3 regions of the Cytobacillus sp. Bva_UNVM-123 genome follow, and region 3 is predicted to be linked to each of the others. Evidence: riboswitches for the same ligand, from Rfam matches in the RefSeq annotation. Region 3 holds a riboswitch; each other region holds the start of a gene.

Region 1 (3,282 bases), 1.9 Mb from region 3:
CAGCTTTTCGCGCATTTTTTACGGCAGCAGTATTAATTTCCTTCACACTATCTTCAAGTCCATATCTTTGTAGCTTTAAATAATTGGCTGCATAAGTATTTGTTTGAATGATATCCGCACCAGCTTCTATATAAGCTTCATGAATTTGTTGAATTTGTTCAGCATGTGAAAGATTTAATTGTTCAAAACAGCTGCCTGTTCCATAAGAATAGAGAAGGGTACCCATTGCACCATCAGCAATTAATATTTCATTTTTTAGTCTATCCAAGAAATTCATTGATGGACCTCCTTCAATGCCGCTGCAAAAGCATATTGTAAGTCATGAATGATATCCTCGCTATTTTCAATCCCAACCGAAAAACGTAATAATCGATTACAAACACCTGTTTCAATTCGAATATGCTCTGGAATATCAGCATGTGTTTGTGTAGCAGGGTATGTAATAAAGCTTTCTACACCGCCGAGGCTTTCGGCGAAAGTGATAAGGGAAAGGCTCTGCAAAAATTTATTTACCCAACTTTCATGTTTTATTCGAAAAGAAATCATTCCGCCGCGACCAGGATATAAAACATCTGTAACGGCCTCATGGTTCGTTAAAAATGTTACAATTTCCTTCGCATTTTTCTCATGACGTTCCATCCGTAGCGAGAGGGTTTTCATCCCCCTAATAAGGAGCCATGAATCGAATGGACTTAAAACAGCACCAGAAGAATTATGATGGAGCGCTATACAATCACATAATTCTTTTCCTTTCGCAACGATTAAACCGGCTAACACATCATTATGGCCACCTAAATATTTCGTTGCACTATGGACGACGATATCTGCTCCAAGCTTTAATGGCTGTTGCAGCAGTGGGGTATAAAATGTATTATCAACGATTAGCAAAAGATTGTATTGCTTCGCGATTTTCGCTACTTCTGCAATATTTGTTTGTTCCATTAATGGATTAGTAGGGGTTTCAATGAAAATAGCCTTTGTTTGAGGGGAAATTTCCTTTTCCAATCTTTCAGCTGACAGGGATTGAATGTATCTACAATGTAGCCCCCATTTTTTAAAGCCTTGTTCGAAAAGTCGATATGTCCCTCCATATAAATCTTTCGAAACTAAAAATTCATCCCCTGATTGGAAGAGTGATAGAACAGTAAGGATAGCCGCCATTCCAGAACTGCAGGCATAGCCTTGATCCCCAGCCTCAAGTTCAGCTATGGCATTTTCAAGTAAAAGTCTTGTAGGATTTCCTGTTCGGATATAATCAAAACCAGTGGATCTGCCAATCCCTTCATGGCGATAGGCAGTTGAAAAATAGACTGGTGGATTGACAGATCCTGTTTTAGTTTCACTTCGATTTCCAATTTGAGTAAGAATCGTGTCTATTTTATGCATTATTTGCACCCCTTTAATTATTTTTGCCAACAAAAAAAGCCTTCTATAAGAAGAAGACTTTCACCATTAATTAGTCATTCTTCTTATCTTTCAAGTTTTTAAGTAAACTTGTAGGAATTAGCACCTTTTCAATCTAATTTCGATTGATGGTTGCTGAGGCGTCATAGGGCCTAACCCTCGACCTCTCTTGATAAGAAAGCTTTTCAATTTTTCTCTAAACTTTACACTAATATATGTTTAAAAGTCAATGATTTTTAACATTATTCAAATAATTTTAAGAAATACAAGTATTGAGTTGAACATAAAAATATTATGTAAACTAAATTAGGGTAAATAAATTAATTTTCACTATGAACATAGTTAAAACCTTTAACATCTTACTTGAACATGATAGAATGGCAGTGAAAAAATTTTTTAACCTAATTTATTATTCCAAAATAAGATTTATGAATGTAATGATTTTGGAGAGGATAATGAATAAGTAATACTAATAATGATGGGGGTTTTTCGATGAAAAAGCCGAAGATTTTCGAGAAGTCTTATACGCAAGGCTTTCATGGCCCGAACCTTGGCTATGTCATTGAATTATATGAAAACTTTTTAGCTGATCCTGATTCAATCGATCCGGAAATTAGAGCGTATTTCGAAGCAACTGGTTCTCCTTTGATGGAAACGGAAAATAGCCGTACTGCGGTTCGTGAACCTGTGACAAATTCTAATCATTTAGAAAAGATTTTAGCAGCCATTCGCTATGCTGATAATATTCGTGCATATGGTCATTTATCAGCTAATATTTATCCATTAGGAAATGTTAAACAAGAGCAGAAGTTATTTGATTTAACAAGTTATCGCTTAACAGTGGAGGATCTATTGGCTGTACCGGCCGAATTTATTTGTAAAAATGCCCATGTTCCATTAAGAAATGGTCTAGAGGCAATTGAACATTTAAAAAAGGTCTATATGGGTACCATTGCTTTTGAATTTCATCATGTTTATGACGAGCAAGAAAAAGAATGGCTTAGAAGGAAAATCGAATCAGGTAATCTTCATCTTTCTTTAAAAAATGAAGAAAAGAAAATGCTCTTTCAAAGACTAACAGAAGTAGAGGGCTTTGAAAAATTTCTTCATCGAACATTTGTTGGGCAAAAACGATTTTCGATTGAAGGTCTCGATTCGATGGTTCCAATGCTTGATGAAATTATTTCAAATTCAGTTGCAAATGGGGCAAAAACGATAAATATTGGAATGGCTCATCGCGGCCGTTTAAATGTACTTGCCCATGTGCTTAGTAAACCATATGAGATGATTTTTTCTGAATTTCAGCATGCACCTAATAAAGAGCTTGTTCCATCTGAGGGCTCTATTGGAATTAATTATGGGTGGACAGGAGACGTGAAATATCATCTTGGTCTTGACAAACAAATTAAAGACAAAAATACGACGATAACTCGTTTAACCCTTGCAAATAATCCTAGTCATCTTGAATTTGTTAGTCCAGTTGTGGAAGGATTTACGAGAGCTGCCCAAGATACTCGAAATGAAAAAGGGTATCCGGAAAGAAGTCCTGATTCTGCCCTTTCAATCTTAATACATGGGGATGCGGCATTTCCAGGGCAAGGAATAGTAGCTGAAACATTAAATCTTGGCCAATTAGAAGGGTATAATACAGGTGGATCGATTCATATTATTGCGAATAATACGATTGGTTTCACGACGGAATCATTTGATTCTCGTTCTACAAGATATTCAAGCGATCTAGCAAAAGGGTATGAAATTCCGATTTTGCATGTGAATGCGGATGATCCTGAAGCATGTATCGCTGCAGCAAGATTAGCATGTGAATATAGATCGAAGTATAAAAAGGATTTTCTTATCGATCTAATTGGCTACCGTAGA
Region 2 (3,282 bases), 1.5 Mb from region 3:
TTTATCCGGACAGTTCAAGATATTCGCAAGAAAAGAAATTTACCTGTAGACAAACGCATTTTCCTATATGTATCTGCCTCGAATGAATTCATTGAAATCATGAAACAATTCGATTCCTTAATAAGAAAAGGCATTTTATTAAATGATATTTTTTATGAAAAAACGAAAGACATGGAGACATTATTGATTGGGGAGTATGAGGTTTTTATCGATATGCTATGACATAGAAAAACTGGTTTGTATTAAACAGACCAGTTTTTCTATTTTATTAACTTTTATCATTAGCATTCTTCAATTTTTCTGCTTTCAGGTGCCCATGTTTCATTTTAATACTGATAATATTCACGAAGCTTATCAATTTCTGAAAAATAAGGGCATTGAAATTGTAAATCACCTTGAGGATAATGGGCATTATTTTACTATTAAAGATCCGTATGGAAATATATTGATGATTTGCCAAATATAAATATAAGAGCTCAAAAAAAAGCTAAGAGGATCGCATCGTAATGATACAGGAGCCAATTCGGAATAGGAAGAGAGGCTACCTTACAAGTTGCTATTGAAGGCCATACTATGATTAAGGCTTATCGAAACATGGAGTTAGGGTGTAAAGCACAAAAAGAAGGTATCGATTTTATCCTCTAAATTACTCCCAACTTTTAATAAGGGATCGTTCTTTATTCTTAATTTGAATGATTTAGCCTAATAAGAGTTGACAGTTCTTTAATTTTTCATTAAAGTTGCATTAGGTAAACTTTATTTACCTAGAGAAATAAATAATTGGAGGTGATAGCTTGTCTTCGTTTACTTTACCAAGTCTTGGCTATGCTTATGATGAACTAGAGCCTTATATTGATGCTCGTACATTGGAAATTCATCATAGTAAACATCACGCGACCTATGTAAACAATCTTAATGTCGCATTGGAAAACTATGAAGAGCTAAAGTCAAGGCCGCTTGAAGGATTATTAAAGAATCTTGAGCAATTGCCTGTCGAGGTAAAAACAGCAGTGCAAAATAACGGTGGAGGCCATTATTGTCATAGCCTCTTTTGGGAAGTCATGAGCCCAAAAGGCGGTGGAGAACCGACTGCTGATATTGCAAAAGCCATTGATCATTATTTCCAAACATTCGATCGATTTCAGGATGAATTATCAAAGGCTGCAATTGGAAGGTTTGGGAGTGGATATGGATGGCTTGTCCTTGATGGTGAAGACCTATCGGTCATCAGCACTCCGAACCAAGATACTCCTCTGAAAGATGACTTAATTCCCCTCCTTGTCATTGATGTGTGGGAGCATGCTTATTACTTAAAGTATCAAAATCGCCGTCCTGAATTTGTTACCAACTGGTGGAACCTAGTGAATTGGGACACAGTTAATGAGCAATATTTGAAAGCGTTAATGGAGAATGCTGTGCAATCTAAGTAAGTCTTATTTATTCGTAGCATAAGGTAATTGTGGTAATTATCGCGTATGGAATTTGTGGTAAGTTCCATACAAATTTTTTAGCTTTTGGTTAACTGTATAACCAAAAGCTCTTTTTGTTTTTTAGGATTGACTACGATCAAGATACAGGATAGAATAAACATTAAATTAAATATTTGTAATTTTCTTATCAAGAGAGGTTGAGGGACTGGCCCTTTGAAGCCTCAGCAACAGACTTATAACTTCGCCAAGGCGTTGTTTAGCAGTACTGTGCTAATTCCAGAAGCAAAATGCTTGAAGATAAGAAGGGATAATCGTAGCGGTGCTATAACCTCTTCTTATTTTTAAGAAGAGGTTTTTTTAATTAAATCAAAAGGAGAATGTATGATGACGAACGAATTAATCAATGCCATTAACGTGTTAAAAGAAAAACGCTGGGTTGACTTGACCCATACTTTTGGACCGGATTCCCCACACTTTTCAGCTTTCGAGTCAGCAGAATTTAAAACACTTTTTACCCATGAAGACGGATTTTTTGCACAAAGCTTTACATTCCCTGGACAGTACGGAACACATATTGACGCACCCATTCATTTCGTTCGAAATACCCGATATTTAGATGAAATTGAATTGAAAGAACTCGTTTTACCACTCGTAGTGATTGATAAGTCAAAAGAAGCGGAAATTGATCATAATTTCACCTTATCAGTGAATGATATTTTGGACTTTGAAAAAGAGCATGGTCAAATAGAGGCAGGTACTTTCGTTGCCTTGCGAACAGACTGGAGTAAACGCTGGCCAAACAAGGACGCTTTCAATAATAAAGATGCAGATGGAAATAATCATGCACCAGGTTGGTCTTTTTCCGCTCTGAGATTTTTATTCGAGGAAAGAAAAATTAAAGCCGTAGGGCATGAAACCTTTGATACAGATCCAAGTATTGATTATCAAAGAAATGGTTCGCTCATTGGAGAATACTACGTACTTGAACAAAATACATATCAAGTAGAGCTTCTAACAAACTTAGATCAAGTCCCCCCTAAAGGTGCCGTTATTCTCAATATTGTTCCGAAGCCTGAAAAAGCTTCAGGGTTTCCAGTAAGATCATTCGCCATTCTCCCTTAAGAAAATATTAAGAAGAGCACAAATCTCCTCATGATTTGTGCCCCTTCTTGCGAAATTATTTTTTCTTTACTTTTCAGGAACTAACTCTATTGTCGTTACACTGACTCCTAATTGTGTCAAAGCATGAGCTAATATTCCCATGCCAGCTCCTAATTCTAGCATTTTATGAAATTCTCTTCCGACTTGCTCTATTATTTCTTCTGCCTGAATAGTAAGCTCACGTTCCATCTCACTATCTATCCTAAGGTTCAACATTTCAAATTGATTTTTATAAAAATCTTTTACCCATGATTGGCTCATTATTTATTCCTCCTAGTCATCGTTTCATCTATGACAAAAGAAGAATAAAATTCAGAATCCCCATAAACGTCGCTCCTTTCCAATCATTAATCTTCTTTACTTCTCTTTCTCTCTTCGTATTGAAACTCCATTTCAAACTCTGGATGGTCTTTATCAAAATCTAGCATTTCACAACCGATCTTTTTATAAAATTGGATTGCATCCTTGCTTGAATTCCATTGAAGCCAACTCGTATTTCTTTTTCGACACCATGTATACACATGCTCCATTATTTTTTTCGCAATTCCCTTTTCTCGGAAAGCCGAATCTACAAATAAATCATGTAACCGACATGTTTTTTTACCTGTGCGGAGATGAAAACCAAAGTCTTGTGCGAGGCAATACCCGACAATTATTTCATCGACCATTGCAATTAGAATGAAGTAATCTT
Region 3 (3,282 bases):
ATTAGCGATTTTAAATCTTGCTCAAGCTGGGGATGAAATTGTGTCAGCATCCAATTTATATGGAGGAACATATAACTTATTTGCGGTAACTCTTCCGAAGTACGGAATTACGGTGAAGTTTGTGAATCCAGACGACCCAGAAAACTTCCGCAAAGCAATTACAGAAAAAACAAAAGCTGTCTATGCTGAAACAATTGGCAATCCAAGCCTTAAAGTACTTGATATTGAAAAGGTTGCCGGAATCGCGCATGAAAATGGGATTCCATTAATAATTGATAATACATTTGCAACTCCTTACTTATGCAGACCAATTGAATATGGTGCAGACATTGTCATTCACTCAGCGACAAAATGGCTTGTTGGTAACGGAACGACTTTAGGTGGTGTAATTGTTGATGGTGGTAAATTCGATTGGAATTCACCGAAGTTCCCAGGATTTGTAGAGCCAGATCCAAGCTACCATAATCTTGTTTATAGTGAAGCTCTCGGTCCTGTCGCCTATATAATTAAGGCTAGAGTTCAATTGCTAAGAGATTTAGGTCCAGCCCTTAGCCCACAAAACGCATTCCAATTTAGTCTCGGACTCGAAACTCTACATGTACGTATTAAGGAGCATGTGGCAAACACGAAGAAAATTGTTGAATATTTAGAGGCGCATCCAGCAGTTGAATGGGTTTTATATCCGGGTCATGATCAATCACCTGATAAGCCGTTAGTAGATAAATATTTGCCTAAAGGGGCAGGATCCATTGTCGTCTTTGGGATTACAGGAGGAAGAGAAGCAGGTGCAAGCTTTATCAATCACCTAGAGCTATGGGCACATGTCGCCAATGTTGGCGATGCAAAGAGCTTAGTCATCCACCCAGCAAGCACAACCCATCAACAATTAGATGCTGAAGGATTAAAAGCAGCTGGAGTTTCAGAAGATTTAATTCGTCTGTCAATTGGAATCGAGCATGTTGAAGATTTAATTGATGATTTAGAACAGGCAATTGAGGCGGCAACAGGGAGAACGTCATTGAAAGTTAATCAATAAAAGCAAATGTAAGCTTTACTCATACGAAATTTTACCATTGACACCTTTTTCATGTCCATGATACGATTGTAAGCATAAATGTTTTATGTATAACAATGTAAAGTGTTAATTGAATATAGTCATGTATGCTCTTATCAAGAGAGGTCGAGGGAAGTGCCCTATGAAGCCCGGCAACCGTCATTAAGTTGAAATGGTGCCAATTCACGCAAAGCATAATAGCTTTGGGAGATGAGAGAAAGGACAATGTATTTGTATGCCTTTCTGCTCATGTCGGAAAGGCTTTTTATATTCCTCTCATAAGAGGGAAAAATAACTGAAATCGTATCGAATCGGATGTTGAAGAAGGTGTATAAATAATGATTTCAATAAAAGATGCCGAAAAAGTGTATTCTTCTAAACAAGGTCAAGTTAAGGCTGTACAAAATGTGAATCTTGAGATTAGTAAAGGGGAAATATTTGGCGTTATCGGGTATAGCGGTGCAGGGAAAAGTACATTAATTCGAATGTTAAATGGACTTGAAATACCAACGAACGGCTCCATTATCGTTGCTGATAAAGAAATCTCAAAAATTAAAGGGGATATGCTGAGAAAGGCTCGACAAGAGATAAGTATGATTTTTCAGCATTTTAACTTACTTTGGTCACGGACGGTAAGGCAAAATATTGCCTTTCCTTTAGAAATTGCAGGAATACCGAAAAAACAAAGAGCACAAAGGGTCGATGAACTTATTAGACTAGTAGGCCTTGAAGGGCGAGAAGATGCTTACCCTTCTCAGCTCAGTGGGGGACAAAAACAAAGAGTTGGGATTGCTAGGGCGCTTGCTAATAATCCGAAGGTATTATTATGTGATGAAGCAACATCAGCTTTAGACCCAGAAACGACGGATTCAATCCTTGAACTATTAGTTAATATTAATAAACAATTAGGTTTAACCATTGTCCTGATCACACATGAAATGCAAGTAATTCGAAAAATATGTCACCGAGTTGCAGTAATGGAGGAAGGAACAATTGTGGAGCTTGGTCCCGTAATCGATGTTTTTAAAAATCCTCAGCAAGATATTACGAAACGATTTGTTCATCAAATAATTGAGCCTCAAGAAACAAAGGATACGATTGATCAAATTCTTAAATTATATCCACATGGGCAAGTCGTACAATTAAGCTTTATTGGAAATTCAGTTGAGCAGCCGTTAATTACACAGCTCATAAGAGATTTTAAGATTACAGTTAATATTCTTCATGGGAAAATAGCACAAACACAAAACGGATCATATGGTTCATTATTCATCCATTTGGACGGAGAAGAAGCAGAGATAAATAGAGCGATTGACTTTATTCATTCTAAGCATGTCGGAGTGGAGGTGATTCCGAATGCTTAATGAATGGTTTCCAAATGTGAAATGGGAGAAAATGTGGGAAGCAACGGTCGAAACACTATATATGACGAGTATTTCAGTCATTGCGACATTTATACTTGGAATTATCTTAGGGTTATTATTATTTTTAACATCAAAAGGAAATATTTTAGAAAACGGAGTAATTAATAAGATTATTAGTGCAATTGTAAATATTTTTAGGTCGATTCCTTTCCTTATTTTAATTGTTCTCTTAATTCCGTTCACTAAACTTCTAGTGGGAACGATGATTGGGGAAAATGCTGCCCTTCCTGCATTAATTGTCGGAGCTGCACCCTTTTATGCACGAATGGTAGAGATTGCGTTAAGGGAAATTGATAAAGGTGTTTTAGAAGCAGCGAAATCGATGGGCGCGAAGACAACAACAATAATATGGAAAGTTCTCTTGCCGGAATCGATGCCAGCCCTCGTATCTGGAATTACCGTAACTGCTATTGCACTAGTTGGTTATACGGCGATGGCAGGTGTTATCGGGGCTGGGGGACTTGGAAGTTTAGCCTTTCTTGAAGGCTTCCAACGAACTAGAACTGATGTCACGTTAGTTTGTACCATTGTCATTTTAATCATAGTATTTATTATCCAATTTATTGGTGATTTTATAACAGCAAAATTAGATAAACGATAAGGAGAGGTCAAAATGAAGAAAAAATGGTTATCCCTTTTATTAACATTTACAGTTATCCTTGTTCTTGCAGCATGTGGAACGGCAAAGGAAAAAGAAAGCAATAATGCGAGTGATGCAGGAAAAGAGGAAGACAAAACAACAGAAGTTACGAAGCTAACGGTTGGAGCTTCAAATGTTCCACACGCTGAAATACTTGAAGAAGC

Evidence for each region. Region 3 has a riboswitch for S-adenosylmethionine ahead of KDN24_RS21790 (methionine ABC transporter ATP-binding protein). Riboswitches for the same ligand answer to the same signal wherever they lie in the genome.
Region 1: it holds a riboswitch for S-adenosylmethionine, as region 3 does, so the genes downstream of both, KDN24_RS11740 (methionine biosynthesis PLP-dependent protein) here and KDN24_RS21790 (methionine ABC transporter ATP-binding protein) in region 3, are expected to answer to the same signal.
Region 2: it holds a riboswitch for S-adenosylmethionine, as region 3 does, so the genes downstream of both, KDN24_RS02845 (cyclase family protein) here and KDN24_RS21790 (methionine ABC transporter ATP-binding protein) in region 3, are expected to answer to the same signal.

The regions. Positions count from the first base shown of each region.
Region 1 covers NZ_CM177772.1:2,361,732-2,365,013, forward strand. The annotation lists gene KDN24_RS11735 (bifunctional homocysteine S-methyltransferase/methylenetetrahydrofolate reductase) at 1-277, opposite strand, end outside; gene KDN24_RS11740 (methionine biosynthesis PLP-dependent protein) at 274-1,386, opposite strand; SAM riboswitch class I at 1,467-1,583, opposite strand; gene sucA (2-oxoglutarate dehydrogenase E1 component) at 1,897-3,282, shown strand, end outside.
Region 2 covers NZ_CM177772.1:555,642-558,923, reverse strand. The annotation lists gene ileS (isoleucine--tRNA ligase) at 1-222, shown strand, start outside; gene KDN24_RS02855 (VOC family protein) at 197-466, shown strand; gene KDN24_RS02850 (superoxide dismutase) at 795-1,430, shown strand; SAM riboswitch class I at 1,612-1,734, shown strand; gene KDN24_RS02845 (cyclase family protein) at 1,815-2,552, shown strand; gene KDN24_RS02840 (class I SAM-dependent methyltransferase) at 2,619-2,852, opposite strand; gene KDN24_RS02835 (GNAT family N-acetyltransferase) at 2,939-3,282, opposite strand, start outside.
Region 3 covers NZ_CM177772.1:4,238,326-4,241,607, reverse strand. The annotation lists gene KDN24_RS21795 (O-acetylhomoserine aminocarboxypropyltransferase/cysteine synthase family protein) at 1-1,036, shown strand, start outside; SAM riboswitch class I at 1,165-1,271, shown strand; gene KDN24_RS21790 (methionine ABC transporter ATP-binding protein) at 1,393-2,418, shown strand; gene KDN24_RS21785 (methionine ABC transporter permease) at 2,411-3,079, shown strand; gene KDN24_RS21780 (MetQ/NlpA family ABC transporter substrate-binding protein) at 3,092-3,282, shown strand, end outside.